Regions from separate parts of the Paenibacillus sp. B01 genome, predicted to be linked through region 1. Evidence: riboswitches for the same ligand, from Rfam matches in the RefSeq annotation. Region 1 holds a riboswitch; the other holds the start of a gene.
What was found. Region 1 has a riboswitch for cyclic di-AMP ahead of GE073_RS01090 (C40 family peptidase). Riboswitches for the same ligand answer to the same signal wherever they lie in the genome.
Positions count from the first base shown of each region.

Region 2: another riboswitch for cyclic di-AMP. It lies ahead of GE073_RS00140 (resuscitation-promoting factor); the one in region 1 lies ahead of GE073_RS01090 (C40 family peptidase).

Region 1 is NZ_CP045802.1:239,510-246,869, reverse strand. It holds gene GE073_RS01110 (YwhD family protein) at 459-1,070, opposite strand; gene GE073_RS01105 (M1 family metallopeptidase) at 1,257-3,209, shown strand; gene GE073_RS01100 (hypothetical protein) at 3,238-4,086, shown strand; gene GE073_RS01095 (hypothetical protein) at 4,340-4,567, shown strand; cyclic di-AMP (ydaO/yuaA leader) riboswitch at 4,803-4,961, shown strand; gene GE073_RS01090 (C40 family peptidase) at 4,967-5,470, shown strand; gene GE073_RS01085 (cryptochrome/photolyase family protein) at 5,603-7,114, shown strand; gene GE073_RS01080 (M15 family metallopeptidase) at 7,168-7,360, shown strand, end outside.
Region 2 is NZ_CP045802.1:23,574-30,933, reverse strand. It holds gene rsmA (16S rRNA (adenine(1518)-N(6)/adenine(1519)-N(6))-dimethyltransferase RsmA) at 1-763, opposite strand, end outside; gene rnmV (ribonuclease M5) at 760-1,308, opposite strand; gene GE073_RS00140 (resuscitation-promoting factor) at 1,456-2,610, opposite strand; cyclic di-AMP (ydaO/yuaA leader) riboswitch at 2,848-3,070, opposite strand; gene GE073_RS00135 (TatD family hydrolase) at 3,251-4,024, opposite strand; gene GE073_RS00130 (HD domain-containing protein) at 4,038-5,354, opposite strand; gene GE073_RS00125 (AbrB/MazE/SpoVT family DNA-binding domain-containing protein) at 5,630-5,884, shown strand; gene rsmI (16S rRNA (cytidine(1402)-2'-O)-methyltransferase) at 5,993-6,862, opposite strand; gene GE073_RS00115 (tRNA1(Val) (adenine(37)-N6)-methyltransferase) at 6,828-7,360, opposite strand, start outside.

The sequences.
Region 1 (7,360 bases):
ATGCCGTTGGCCAGGCGGTCCAGATTGGCCCTGAGCCCCTGTCGCCCGCCTTCTGGCACGACAACAAAAAGAGGCTGACCGGAGACATCCACCTCGGTGGACGTTCCGGCCAGCCTCTTTGCATGCGGTGCAGCAGCGCCATGCTCGACACTGGCGGGCAATCCGTCAGCTGCCAGCTGCTCAGGCAGCGCAAGCTGAGCCGCAGCTCCCGAGCTTGCGTTGCATCGGCGGCACTTGCGATACATCAGCAACGCCCGCGCTTGCGTGGCATCGGCAGCACTTGCGATACATCAGCAACGCCCGCGCTCCGCGCTTGCGTTGCATCCGCAGCGCCTGCCGCTTCCCCTGGCTTCGCCGCTCTACCCGTTATCCCGGCTCCCGCCGGTCATGCCGCTCCATCATCCGGCCGCCGGCCGGTCGCCCTGGTCCGTCAGCCGACGCGCCTCCGGCCGGTCCTGCTACTCCGCCAGATGATCCTTGAGCGCCTGCGGCGAATGCTCCCACCACTCGGCGTTGTGGGAGATCAGCAGCTCGCGCAGCACGGCCTTCTCCTCCGCCGACAGCTCGTCCAGCACGAAGCGGCGCTTGATCGCATAGTCGAGGTTGTTGACATGCTGGGCGAGAATCTTCCAGCCGCGGCGCGCCTCGGTGTCGACGAGCATCGGACAGGCGGTCGCTCCCGCATAGAAGGAGCCCTCCTCGTCGCGGTCGACCGCGACCCAGACGATCCACACCGGACGGCCGTTCGGCACGTTCGCCTTGTCGGGGCTGAACTTGATCCCCTTCTCCACCTTGCTCTTGGCGTGCATCGCGCCGTTGTCGATGTAAGCCTCTCCGCCGTCGATGATGACGGAGGAGACGCGGCTGAGGTCGATCGTGCCCGCGCCGAAGCCGCGATGCTCCTTGTTGCTGACGACGTTCAGCGACAGCGAGCGCTTGCCCTTGGCCGGCTGCGCGTCCGCGGCCGGCGTTCCTTGCGCGCCGTCCGGACGGCCTGCTCCGGCATCGCCCTCCGCAGACGCCGCTTCCGCCGCGCCCTCCGGACGCTTCGCTTCCTTATTCTCTTCCATGCCCCGCTCCCTTCCATGACTTTCCGTGTCCAAAGACAAGCCATCTATGGTCCGAGCCCCCGCCCGCACGCCGCTCCCGGCGTACAAGCAGGGGCTTGTATTCGATATTTTTCATTTTAGCTAATAATCCGGCAAAAGCAAACATATAGATGGCTTACAAGCTTGTCAACGGGAGGGAACCGGTTCATGACCTGTCGCCGATCATACAAACCTTTTCTGCATGCAGCCCTGCTGCTCGCCCTCTTGCCGCTGCCGTGGGCCGGAACGGGACTGGCCTACGCGGAGCCTGCCGCCGGACAGGCCGCCACGCCCGCAGTCGAAGCCTCCCCGGCTCCCGCCCCCGTGTCGCAGCCGCTGTCCCAGCGCGTCACGGACTACCAGATCCAGGTCAAGCTGAGCGGCAAGACGCTGACCGGCACCGAGACCGTCACGTGGAAAAATCCCGGCAAGAAGACCGTGTCGGACATGTACCTTCATCTGTATCCGAACGCCTTTCTGTCGGACGAGACGACGTTCATGAAGGAGTCGGGCGGACGGCTCCGCGAGGACAAGGCGACCGAGGCGAGCCGCGGCTACATGCGGCTGGAGTCGCTCAAGACCGAGGACGGCGCGAGCCTGATGCCGCGCGTGCACTTCGTCCAGCCGGACGACGGCAACGAGAGCGACTACACGCTGGCCAAGCTCAAGCTCCCGCAGCCGGTCGCGCCCGGCGAGGAAGTGACGCTGCACATCGGCTTCAGCGTCGGCCTGCCGGAGGTGTTCGCGCGCATGGGCTACTCCGGCAGCTTCGTCATGGCCGGCCAGTGGTTCCCGAAGATCGCCGCCTACAACACCGCGTCCGGCTCGCGCCCCGAGGGCTGGAACGCCCATCAGTACCACGGCAACTCCGAGTTCTACAGCGACTTCGGCCTCTACTCGGTCAAGATCGACGTGCCGGCCGGCTACAAGGTGGCGGCGACCGGCGTGCAGACGAAGCCCGCCGAGGCGTCCAAGGACGGCCAGACGTTCACGTTCTACGCCGAGGACGTGCATGACTTCGCCTGGTCGGCCTCGCCGGACTTCCTCTACAGCGAGGAGGCGTTCTCCGCGCCGGGCGTGCCCGGCGTGCGCATCAAGCTTTACCTCGACCCGCTCCACAAGAAGCTGGCCGAGCGCTACATGCATGCGGCCAAGTCGGCTCTCGCCAAGTACTCGCAGTGGTACGGCGCCTATCCCTACAGCACGCTGTCGATCGTCGTCCCTCCCGCGGCCGCGAACGGCGCCGGGGGCATGGAGTATCCGACGCTCGTGACCGCCTTCGGCGCCGATACGGACAATCCCGGCTACAGCCTCGAGCGCACCGTCGTGCATGAGATCGGGCATCAGTACTGGTACGGCATGGTCGCGTCCAATGAATTCGAGGAAGCCTGGCTCGACGAGGGCTTCACCTCCTACTCGGAGGACAAGATCATGGAAAGCGAGTACGGCGTCGAGCCGCGCACCGCGCTGGAGGCGAGCTACGTCACCGATCCCGCTCCGCTCAAGCTGCTGTCCTGGTCGTACGGCTCCCATGGCCGCTACGCCGACAACGTCTACAGCCGGGCGAAGCTCGTGCTGACCGGCATCGAGCAGCGGACGGGACCGACGATGATGAACAAGATCCTGCGGACGTATTTCAACCAGTACAAATTCAAGCATCCGACGACGGCCGACTTCAAGCGGGTCGTGGAGCAGGTGACCAAGGACAGCTGGGACGACTACTTCAGCCAGTTCGTCTATGGCGGCCAGACGGCCGACTACGCGGTCGACTCGATCCGCGTCTCCCCGCTGGAAAGCGGCGGCGGCAAGCCCGGCTACGAGTCGCAGGTCGTCATCCGCCGCCTCGACGGCGTATACGGCCCGGTGAACATCCGCTTCCGCTTCGCCGACGGACGAACGATCGAGCGCATGTGGGACGGCGTGGAGGCCGACACGAGCTTCAAGCTGACCTCCTCCTCCCCGCTGCTGTGGGCGGCGGTCGATCCGGATCGGCTCAACGTGCTGGACAACCGGCAGATCAACAACTTCCTGCGCGCCGAGGCGCCGGCGGACCAGCGGGTGCGGATCAGCCTCGGCATCGTCAAGGCGCTGGAATGGCTCGCAGGAGCGTTCGCCTGGTGAGGGCGGCGGAAGAAAGGAGCGTGATCCCGTGTCCACCTATCTCAAGCAAGGCTGGGGGCTGACTGTCAAGCATCTGCCGATCGCCGCCTTCCTGTTCCTGTACCGGCTGCTGTGGGGCTTCTTCCTGTACCGGCTCGTCGACTCCGTCGTGCGCCCGCTCGTGCAGCGCTATCCCGGGGCGGACGGAGCCGCCTCCGGCGCAGACGCGATCTTCTGGGCGGAGTCGCAGTTCCGGCTGCTCAAGACGGATCTGGCCCATCCGTATCTATGGCTGCTGGGCGGACTGCTGCTCGCCCGCCTGCTGCTCGGTCCGCTGCTGAGCGCCGGACTCGCCTACTCCGTGCGGCATGCCGCGGAGTCCGGAGCCGAAGGAGGCACGCGCTTCCTCGAGGGCATCCGCGTCTGCTGGAAGCCGTTCATCCTGCTCGCTGCCGCCGAGCTGACGCTCGCGCTCGCTCCGGCCGTCTGGCTTGCGCGGGAGGGCTTCCAACGCTTCCAGCACTACAGCTCGCTGCCGCAGCTGGCCGCGGACGCGCTGCCCTGGGCCGGAGCGTGGCTGCTCTGGATCGGACTGCTCCATGTGCTGATCCTCAGCCTGCAGTTCGGCGCGGCAAGCGGCCTGGGCGCAGGGGCGAGCTTCCGCCAGGCGCTGCGCCGCCTGCTGCCGCTGGCAGGCGTCAGCCTCGTCCTGCTGCTGCTGTCGGGCCTGCTGCAAGCCGGCGTCAGCGCTGGGGCGATGGCCTGGGCCGGCCTTGCCGCCATCGTCATCCAGCAAGGGTATCATTTCGTCCGCACGCTGATCGACGTCTGGATCCTCTCCGCGCAGTACAGCTGCTGGTCCGACAAGCCAGATGCCGGAGGACGTCAGGTTAGTTGACAAATCCGAATGTCCATCCTATAATTGTGTAAATTCTCTGACAATTTTGTCTTGTTTTTCGGACCCGAATGCGGTGTATATAACATCCAGGCCGGCCGCGCAGCGCCGCCCCGGCACCGCCCCGCGAACACCAAACCTTCATCTGCCGATGATCGTACGATCATCATCCGCAGCTTTAATGGAGCATAGAAGCCATCGAATGCAGGACATGCTAGAGGAGAGTTTCATTTTAGAGAGAGAGGAAAGATTGACCATGACCGAAAAAATCTACGCCTACTACGAGCAGCTGCATCAAGCGACCGGCGATCTGCTGGACCGCGCCGGCGCCTACCGGAACGCGCAGGAGCTGGAAGCCCTGCAGAGCGAGCACGCCCGCCTGCGCCCGGAAGGGCTCGATCTCAGCGAGGCCGCGCTGACCCGCCTGATGGGCATGCGCACGAAGCTGCTCACGTTGATGGAAAACTCGCTGTACACGGCCTGATCCCCCGATTCGGATCGCTCCGGCGCGAACGACGCGCCGACCGCAAAAGCGCCCCTCGCGGGGGGCGCTTTTTTTCGATGCGGCAGAGCCGAAGCGGCCCGCCGGCAGAGGCGTCGATTCGACTCGAGCCCCCGAAGCAAGCGCTGTCATTTGTCTCTTTCAACATGAGAATTATGAGAAAATGTCGGGAAAGGGAGGAAAATAGCTTAAAGAAAAGAATACCACTTCCAGAAGCAGTTCAAACATGCCGAGTTCCATGACTATGGAAACGGGGGAACCATCTCAGGGTGAATTGATTTCGCCCTCCTCGCCGCAAGGCAGGAAGGCCGAGAAATCATAGGGAACCTTCAACCGAACCCCACAGCTAACCTCGTAGGCTCTGGAAGGAGCACTTCAGCTTTGAAGAAGAAAGCCGCAGCAATCGCACTCGGACTTGCCCTGCTGTTCTCGGCAGGCGCGCAAAGCGCATCGGCAGGATCCAAAATGGACGGCGTCATCAGCGACGTCATCGGCACGCCGTACAAGTCGGCGGGCACCACCTCGAAAGGCTTCGACTGCTCGGGCTTCACGTCCTACGTGTTCAAGCAGTTCAAGATCACGCTCCCCCACTCGTCCGCGGCTCAATCGGCCATGGGCAAGAAGGTCGCCAAAGACGACCTGAAGGCGGGAGATCTCGTGTTCTTCAATACGAGCGGCAAGGGCGTCTCCCATGTGGGCGTCTACGTCGGCGACGGCAAGTTCGCTCACGCTTCCTCAAGCCGAGGCGTGACGATCAGCGAGCTGAGCGAGTCCTACTACGCCAAGCGCTATATGTCCGCCCGCCGCGTCATGGACGACAAGACGTTCGAGAAGTACGCGGACGACGCTGCCGACCAGCCGGACGGCGGTCCGGACGTCGATTAAAAGCCTTTCGAAGCCGGACGAGCAGACCGCAGCAAGCCTCCCCTCGGAGCGCCTGCTGCGGTTTGTTTGCATTCCGGCAGGGTAGTACGGAAAGAGCATGATCGGCCGCGGCCGATCCAAGGAGGCAAGGACATGTATCTGTTCATCCACCGCAAGGATCTCCGAGCGGGCGATCTGCGCGCGTTCGACTACGCCGCCAGCCTCGGCATGCCGGGCATCCATGCGCTGATCCTCGATCCGGCGCAGCTCGGGAACGGCCGCGCCGAGTCCCATCCCGGACGGCATTTCCTGCGGGCAGCCGGGATGCTGCAGCGGGATTATGCGGCGCAAGGGGCCGAGCTGCAGCTGCTGCACGGCGATCCCGCCGACGTGCTGGACGACCTGCTCGAGCGGGAGCCGATCCGCGAGGTCGTCGTCACCGCCGACCATACGCCTTATGCGCGGCGGCGGGACGAGCGGCTCGCCGCCGTCTGCCGCAGCCGGGGCGTGCGCTGGACGGCGCTGGAGGACGTGCCTCTCGCCGATCTGGACGCGTTCCAGGAGCAGACGGGAAGAAAAGAGCCGTACCGCGTGTTCACGCCGTTCTACCGGGCGTGGAACGGTTATGTCCGCTCGCGGCTCGCGCCGCCTCCGGCCGTCGCTGCCGGCGGCCTGCCGACCGCCCGGCTCTCCGGCGGCGGCAGCTGGAGCGTGCCGGGCGAGCTGATCGGACTGCTCGCGGCCGCCGTGCCGGAGGACGAGCGCCCCGAGCGGCAGCTGGAGCGGTTCCTCGGCGGCAGCCTGCAGGCGTACGAGGAGCTGCGCGACCGCTACGCGCTGGATGCCGGGAGCGGCCTCTCGCGCTGGCTGAACGTCGGCGCGCTGTCGGCCCAGCGCGCCTACGGCCTCGCTCTGGATGCCGCCCGGACCGAGGACGGGCGCGAGCCGCTTGCCTTCGGCGGAGCGGCCGGCTGGCGGGCGGACGCCGCGAGCCAGCTCGAGCTGGCGCTGCCGGGCAGCGGCGAAGGCCCTGGCTCCGCGCCGCGCGATCCGTCGGCCGCGGCGGCGCGCTCCGGCGCGGAGAGCTGGATCCGCCAGCTCGCCTGGCGGGAGTTCTACCTGTACCAGGCGCGGTTCGACGCGGACTTTTTCCGCTATGAGGAGCAGGTCGACCTGTCCGGCCTGACGGAGCGGCATGCGGAGGCATGGCGGCAAGGCCGCACCGGCATCCCGCTCATCGACGCGGCGATGACGCAGCTGCGGACGACCGGCGAGCTGCCGAACCGGCTGCGCATGATCGCGGCGATGTTCCTGTGCAAAAACCTGCTGGCGCCGTTCACGGCGGGAGAGCGATGGTTCCGCGAGCAGCTGCTCGACTACGACGCTACGCTGAACCGCGGCGGCTGGCTGTGGAGCAGCTCGCTCGGCTTCGACGCCGCTCCGTACTTCCGCATCATGAATCCGGTCGTCCAGTCCAAGCGCTGGGATCCGGACGGCGCCTACATCCGGCGCTGGCTGCCCGAGCGGGCCGGATGGTCCGCCGCCGCCGTGCACGAGCCTTCGCCGCAGGCGGTCGTCGACCTCAAGGCGTCGCGCGCCCGCGCCATCGAGACGTACAAGCGGCTGCTCGCGAAGCCTTCCCGCCCGCTCGATCGTCTTCATTAGAACATAGACAAGGCGCAACCAAGACTACGCCAGCGAAGGAGACGCACATGGGAATGCCTCGACCGACACCCGCCCCCGCCCGGGCAGACGCCCGCGCCGCCGTCCGGCGCAAGCCGCGACGCAAGCGGAGCCCGCTGGGCGGGCTGCTCATCGTCGCCGGACTGGCCGCCGGGACGCTCGCCCTGCTCAAGCTGGAGCTGCCGCGGGCGTTCGACAAGATCGTGCCGCAAGGCCTGTACCGCGACG
Region 2 (7,360 bases), 220 kb from region 1:
TCAGCTCCTCGCGCCGGTTTTTGCCGAGCCAGGACGACAGGTTGTTGTGGATCGTCTTGCGCCGCTGCGCGAAGCACGCCTGCACCGTGCGGAAGAAGAAGTCCTCGTCGGCCACCTCGACCGCAGGCTTGTCCCGCATCGCCAGCTTGATGACCGCCGAGTCGACGTTCGGCTGCGGGATGAACACCGTATGCGGCACGATGCAGACCAGCTCCGGCACCGCGTAGTACTGCACCGCCACGCTGAGGCTGCCGTAGGCTTTGGTGCCCGGCTTTGCCGCCATCCGCTCGGCGACCTCCTTCTGGATCATGACGACGATGTTCTCCAGCGGCAGCCGCTGCTCGAGCAGCTTCATCAGAATCGGCGTCGTCACGTAATAGGGCAGGTTGGCGACGACGCTGACCGCGCTCGTCTCCGCGAACTTGTCGCGGAACAGCTGCTGCAGGTCGAGCTCCAGCACGTCGGCATGCACGACCGAGACATGCTCCTCCGCTCCGAGCACCTCCTGCAGGATCGGGATGAGGCGCTGGTCGATCTCAACCGCGGCGACCGCTTTCGCCTGGCGGGCGAGCTGCTCGGTCAGGGCGCCGATGCCGGGACCGATCTCGAGCGCGCCTTTCGTCTTGTCGAGCCCTGCGGCCGACACGATCTTGTTCAGGATGTTCGGGTCGATCAGGAAGTTCTGGCCCAGGCTCTTCTTGAAGGAGAATCCGTGCCGCTCGATGATTTCCTTCGTCCTTCTCGGTGTCGCTACATCGGTCATGATCCGATTTCCTCCTTCATCTGCTCCAGCGCCTCGCGGAATTCCTTCCGGCTGATCCGGAAGCTTGCGCAGCGCTTCATGAACTGCTTGCCGTTGCAATAGCCGATGCCGAGCCGATTGCCCATGAGCAGCCGGCGCCGCGCGGCATCCGGATGGACGAGCAGCCCCGCCTCCATCAGATCGGCATGGGTGATTTCCGCCTCGCCCGCCGCTCCTTCCGTGCGCACGGTCGCAAGCGCGCGCCGCACCGCCTCCGGCGAAGCGTTCTCGACGCCGATGTCGCCGCGGTAGAGGGCGTCCTCCTGGGGCAGGAACGCATGCTTGCAGCCCGGGATCCGCTGCGAGACGATTTTGCGGATGCGCTCGCCGGCATGGTCGGGGTCGGTGAAGATGATGACGCCCCTCCGCTCCATCGCCAGCTCGATCCGGCGCAGCACCTCCTCGCCGATGGCCGAGCCGTTCGTCTCGATCGTATCGGCCTCGACGGCCCGCTTGATCGCCGCCGTATCGTCCTTGCCCTCCACCACGATGATTTCCTTGATCACTGGCTTGTCTCCTTTGATTCCGCTTGCTTGCGACAGGGTAAAAGATTACGACTAGCTTTAACCCTTTCGATGCCGCTTACTCCTCGCATATCCCTTATAAACGCCCAAAACGGGCCGCTGAAAGACAGCGGGCCCGCTCGCAAAAGATCAGCTCAGCTTCGGCTTGGTCGGTCCAAGGACATAGACCGTATAGCCGCGCTTCTTGCCGAATTTCTTCACGTAGGATTCACTTTCGTAGAACACATCGATTTTTTTGCCGTTGATCGCTCCGCCCGTATCTTCGGCGCGGCGGAAGCCGATCCCTTCTATATACACCCACCATCCCATCGGGATGACATCCGGGTCGACTGCAATGGTGCGCCCTTCGGAAACTTTGGCTCCGGAGGCGGTGATGCCGTAACCGGGATCGCCCTTGGATTTGCCTGTCGAGGCGAATCCGGCGGTATACGCGGTCAGGGTAACGTTAGTGAGCACTTTCTTGGCTTTGAGATTGAGACCGGATTTGGTCAGAGCAGTAGTTGGAGATGAGGATGCCGCGGTCAGGACCGCCGGCTTCGGTTTAGGCTTTTCCTTGGTTCCCACCGCCACGATTTTGCTGACGGCTGGTTTTTCCATGGATTTGGCGAGCAGAGTCTGTGTGACCAGTTTGCCGTCCTGGTACACCTTTTCGAAGGTTTTGACGAGTTGGCCGTTCTGGCCGGCCTTCACCATTTTGAGCTGCCCCTTTTCCAAGGTAGCGTCCTGCTTGCGGACAACGGTGAACGGAATGTCGTGCGTGGTCTTGACTTGCTGCTTGTCGATTCTCATGACGCGGATCGTCATGTTGGCTTTCAGCTTGCTTTCGGAGCTTGGGAATACTTTATCCTGCTCCCGTACGGCAATATTGGATTCCCCGATCGCCGCTTCCACGGTCTTTTTGGTGGTATTGACCTGCAAGGTCTTGCCGTCGGCAAGAATCGTCACCGGCACCGCCTGGTCGATCACGATGCGGTCGCCTTCCTGGAGCGCGGCGCCGAGCGGGATGGACAGCTCGTCATACGGTCCGACCGCGATCGCCTGCTCCTCCAGCAGCTGCTGGAGCGAGGAATGGCTCGTGCTTATGATTTTTTCTTGCCCGTTCAACACCAGAGAGACGCTTTTTTCCGACGTCCCTTTCAGCAATACCAAAAACATGAAAGTCATTGCGAGTGAGATCGTTATGCTAAGGACAATCAAACGCAGGTTGTCATGCTTCCATCGCCATTGGAAAGACTTGCTGGATGATCGTTGTACATGGGTTTCCTTTAAAGGGATAGCGCCCACTTCTTCGGTCCTCCTTACATAGCCCCGCCGCCTCGTGTTACGCATGATAATTCAAGACGCGACTATTTGGTTTTGTACGTGCCGAGCAGCACGCCGCTGGCCGCCTCGCCTCACCTCCACCGTTAACCCTATGTCGACGTATAATTCATTATTCAAACAAAAAGAAGCCGTCGACAGAGGATCTGTTTCGTGGCTTCCCGGGTTGGTCACGATCAGGTGGAAGTGGAGCACGAGGTTGATCTCTCTTATATGCGCTTACGAGGTTAGCTGACGGGTTCGGGCAAGAGAGCTGCCCTATCGGCTCAAGGACCCTGCTCGTGGTCCCGGCGAATTCACCCCTGGAAAAGCACAGCTTGTCTGGCGGTCAAGCGTCAACCCTTCGGTATGTACGGCTTGCGTCCCTTCTGCTGCGATGGTTCCCCCGCTCTCCCCGTCCGGGGAGATTAAGCGAATGATGAAAATCCTGCATCACTCAAAGCTCTGTGTTGAATCATACCGTTTCCTTCAAGCGATTGTAAAGACACGATAAAATCCTTTGAGACCCAAAATCGAGGGTTTTCTGGCGATGGCAGGCGTTTTCACCAAGGAAAGATCAATTTCTCTCGTCTGGAAGCCTTTTTTCAGCCGAAATCACGTCGTTTTAAGAAATTTGGAAACATTTTCTTGCATTTGCAGAGGTGATGGAAACGATTTCTTCAACAGTTCTTCCTTTTATTTCCGCCGCCGTTTCGGCTACGAGCGTGACGAACGAGGACTCGTTTCGCTTGCCCCGATGGGGGTGCGGAGCGAGGTATGGAGAGTCCGTTTCAAGGAGCAATCGATCCAGCGGCACTTGCGCGAGCACCTCTTTGGGAACCCTTGCATTTTTGAAGGTGACCGGCCCGCCGAAGGAAATGTAGAAGTTCATGTCGAGGCATTGCTTCGCCGTTTCCCAGCTGCCGGAGTAGCAGTGCATGATGCCTCCGACCTCGGCCGCCTTCTCCTCCCGCAGGATGCGGACGACATCCTCATGGGCGTCTCGATTATGGATGACGATCGGCTTGCGGCATCGCTTGGCGATCGCGATCTGGTCGCGGAACGCCTGCTGCTGAACCTCCTTCGGAGAGGTGTCCCAATAATAGTCGAGCCCGATCTCTCCGAGCGCGACGACCTTCGGATGGCTCATCAGCGACTCGACCCAGGCGAGATCGCCCTCGCGCAGATCGGCCGTGTCGGTCGGATGCCAGCCGACGATGGCATACACGAACGGATACGTTTCGGCAAGCTCCAGCGTCGTCGGGATCGTTTCCCGATTGAAGCCGACATTGAACATCAGCTCCACGCCTGCTTCCCGCGCGCGCTGGATCGCCTCGGCGCGGTCGTTGTCGAATTTAGGTGAGTCCATATGGGTGTGCGTGTCGATGATTCCTTTCATGGTTCGACTCCTTTCATGCCTCGCCGCCTCGCTCCAAGCCCAGCCGGGCCCGCGTCCGCGGCTGCAGCTTCTGCCGGATCCGTCCGGCTGCTTCTTCATCATAATAAAGACGGTAATGGCCCCGGTGCATGCCTGTAATGGAAGGAACGACATCGGAACGCAGCGAGATCTCCGTCACCGCTCCGCTCGGCTCGAGCAGCAGGATCGGAGGCTTGCCTCTTCCGCCTTCGGTCAAGCCCTCGGCCGCCGAACGATACACATGATAAGGAAGATCGTAAGGAAAATCAATTTCGAGCTCATACCCCGGGTCCATTCCGGCCGCCGCCAGCTCCTCGAAGCAGAGCTGCGCCTCTGATTCATGCTCTTTTTCGAAGGTTATATATTTGTACAATCTGCGATGTAGAAACCGGGAGCACAGCTGCGCCAGCAGCTTGTCCTCCTCCTCCGTCCATGCCGCGAACGCCGTCTGCACGAGCGCCTCGTCGAGCTTCAAGTAGGAGACGACGTCGAGCCTTCCTTGGAACAGCTTGACGATCGGATCCGGGATCCACCTGAACGGATAGCCCGAGCGGCACAGCTCCTGCGCACGGAGCAGGATCTTGCGGAGGATGATCTCCGAGCTGCGGGTCACCGGATGGAAATACACCTGCCAGTACATCTGATACCGGCTCATGAGATAATCCTCCACGGCATGCATCCCGCTGCCCTTGACGACAATCCGGCCCTGATGAGGCCGCAGCACGCGCAGAATCCGATCCAGATCGAACATGCCGTAGTTCGCGCCGGTAAAGTAAGCGTCCCTCAGCAGATAATCCATCCGATCCGCATCCATCTGGCTCGAGACGAGATTGACGACGATCGGCTTTTCGTAATTCTTGCGGATCACAGAAGCGACCTTGCGCGGAAAATCGGGCTCCACCGTGCTCAGAAGACGGTTCACTTCCGTCTTTCCCTCTATTATATGGCAGCTCCATTCCTCATGGTCGAACTCCATGACTTCTTCGATCGAGTGGGAGAACGGTCCATGGCCGAGATCATGCAGCAAAGCCGCGCACAGGCAGAGCAGCTTCTCCTCCCTCGGCCAGTCCGGGTACTCGCTCCGTTCGAATTGCGAGATGATGCGGCGGGTGATCTCGTACACGCCGAGGGAATGGCTGAACCGGCTATGCTCCGCTCCGTGAAAGGTCAGGTAGGTCGTGCCGAGCTGGCGGATTCTCCGCAGCCGCTGAAACTCCGGCGTATCGATCAGGTCCCAGATCAGTTGATCTTGCACGTAGATGTATTTATGGACAGGATCCTTGAATACTTTTTCCTCTTCCAGCCTCGTCATTGTCCCCACCCTGCTTTCTGTTCATAGTTTCGACAAAAAACCCAGGTTTTTGTCGAATAATGTCGCAAATATATTTCCAATTGAATCTTGCTTATAGTAAGATTACCTAGGTTAGAACCCCTTGTAGCGCCTGTCATGCCTTATTACACCGCGAATCGCGGCCAAAATGGCAGGTTGACTGTTTTGGGAATGGTTGGTATGATAGGGATCATAAAAAGTAGCTTTTTGTCGAATCATGACGATACATGAAACTTAGAAAGGGGTTAAGTTGCCCTATGATGAAGTCTACCGGAATTGTACGTAAAGTCGATGAGCTTGGACGCGTCGTCATCCCGATCGAACTGCGCCGCACCCTCGGAATCGGAGAAAAGGACGCCCTGGAGATCTACGTGGATGGAGAGCGCATCATGCTCAAGAAATACGAGCCTGCCTGCATCTTCTGCGGCAATGCGGAAAACGTCGCTTATTTCAAAGGAAAGATCGTCTGCAATTCCTGCCTGTCTGAAATGCCTTCCCCTGTGACAAAATAGAATAAATCAGGTATACTAGGTTTTAGCAACTTAACCCAAGGTATTTCTAACCTTTTTATACTCCTTCCTTGCCTTCCTGAACCGTTCGCGGTTCAGGAAGGTCCTTTTTTATTTACGCATGACTTCATTATAGACCTCGCGCTTGGACAGGCCCCGATCGGCGGCCGCCAGCTTGATGGCCTCCTTGCGGTCCTGGCCGAGACGCTCGTAATGCTCGACATGCCGCTCCAGCTCGAGCGCCTGCCACCATGGCGTACCGGCTACCGCTTCTACCGGCTCCCCTTCGGCGATGACGAGGCAGTATTCGCCCAGCGGCTCATGCTCCTCCAGATGCGCGATCAGCTCGGACAGCCTGCCCCGCGCCGCCTCCTCATGGCGCTTGGTCAGCTCGCGGATCATCGCGGCCTCCCGGTCGCCGAGACGCTCAAGCAGCACGGGCAGCGTCTTGCGGATGCGATGAGGCGATTCGTACAGCAGCAGCGTGCCCGGCAGCGCCTTCAGCGGCTCCAGCCATTTCTCCAGCGACTTCTTGTCCCGCGGTGGAAATCCGGCGAAGGTGAAGCGCTCCGTAGGCAAGCCCGACATGACGAGCGCCGACAAGGCAGCGTTCGCTCCCGGCACCGGCACGACCGGGATGCCCCGGGCAGCCGCGTCGCGGGCGAGATCGGCCCCCGGATCGGATATGGCCGGCATGCCGGCATCGCTGACCAGCGCGATGCTGCTCCCTTCCTCCAACAGCCGCAGCAGCTCCGGGCCGCTGCTGGCCTTGTTGTGCTCGTGATAGCTGACCAGGCGGTTTTCGATCTCGAAGCGGCTGAGCAGCTTTCGCGTCTGCCTCGTATCCTCCGCCGCGATCAGCGCGGCTTCCTTGAGGATGCGGATCGCCCGCATCGTCATGTCCTCCAGATTGCCGATCGGCGTCGCCACCAGGTACAGCGTTCCTTTATCCGTCGGTTCGAAGCTCTTCTGCAGCTGCATCCGGCTTTCCCCTTCCTTGTTGAAAATAAATCTCCATGATCTCCTCGCTGTAACTCCCGTCGTCCTTGTACACGATCAACGGCGGAAGCAGGCGCACGGACGGGCGCCCGCCGCGCACCGCCTCGATCAGCACCATATTGGCCTCCGAGCCGGCATGGGGATGGACGAAGCGGAGCCGCTTCGGCTCCAGCTTATGACGGGTCATGGCGGAGACGATCTCGATCAGCCGTCCCGGACGATGCACCATCGAGACTCGGCCGCCGGTCCGCAGCAGCCGCGCGCATTGCTCGACGATTTCTTCCAGCGTGCCGTTCATCTCATGGCGTGCCGCCGCCACATGCGGATTTTCGTTGCGGTCGCCGCTGGCCGGAGGCAGATAGGGCGGGTTGATCGTCACCGCGTCGTAGCTGCCGTAGCCGAGCGGCTTGGCCAGCTGCCGCAGATCGCCTTCGACGATGCGGATCCGCTTTTCGAGCCCGTTGAGGGCGACGCTCCGCC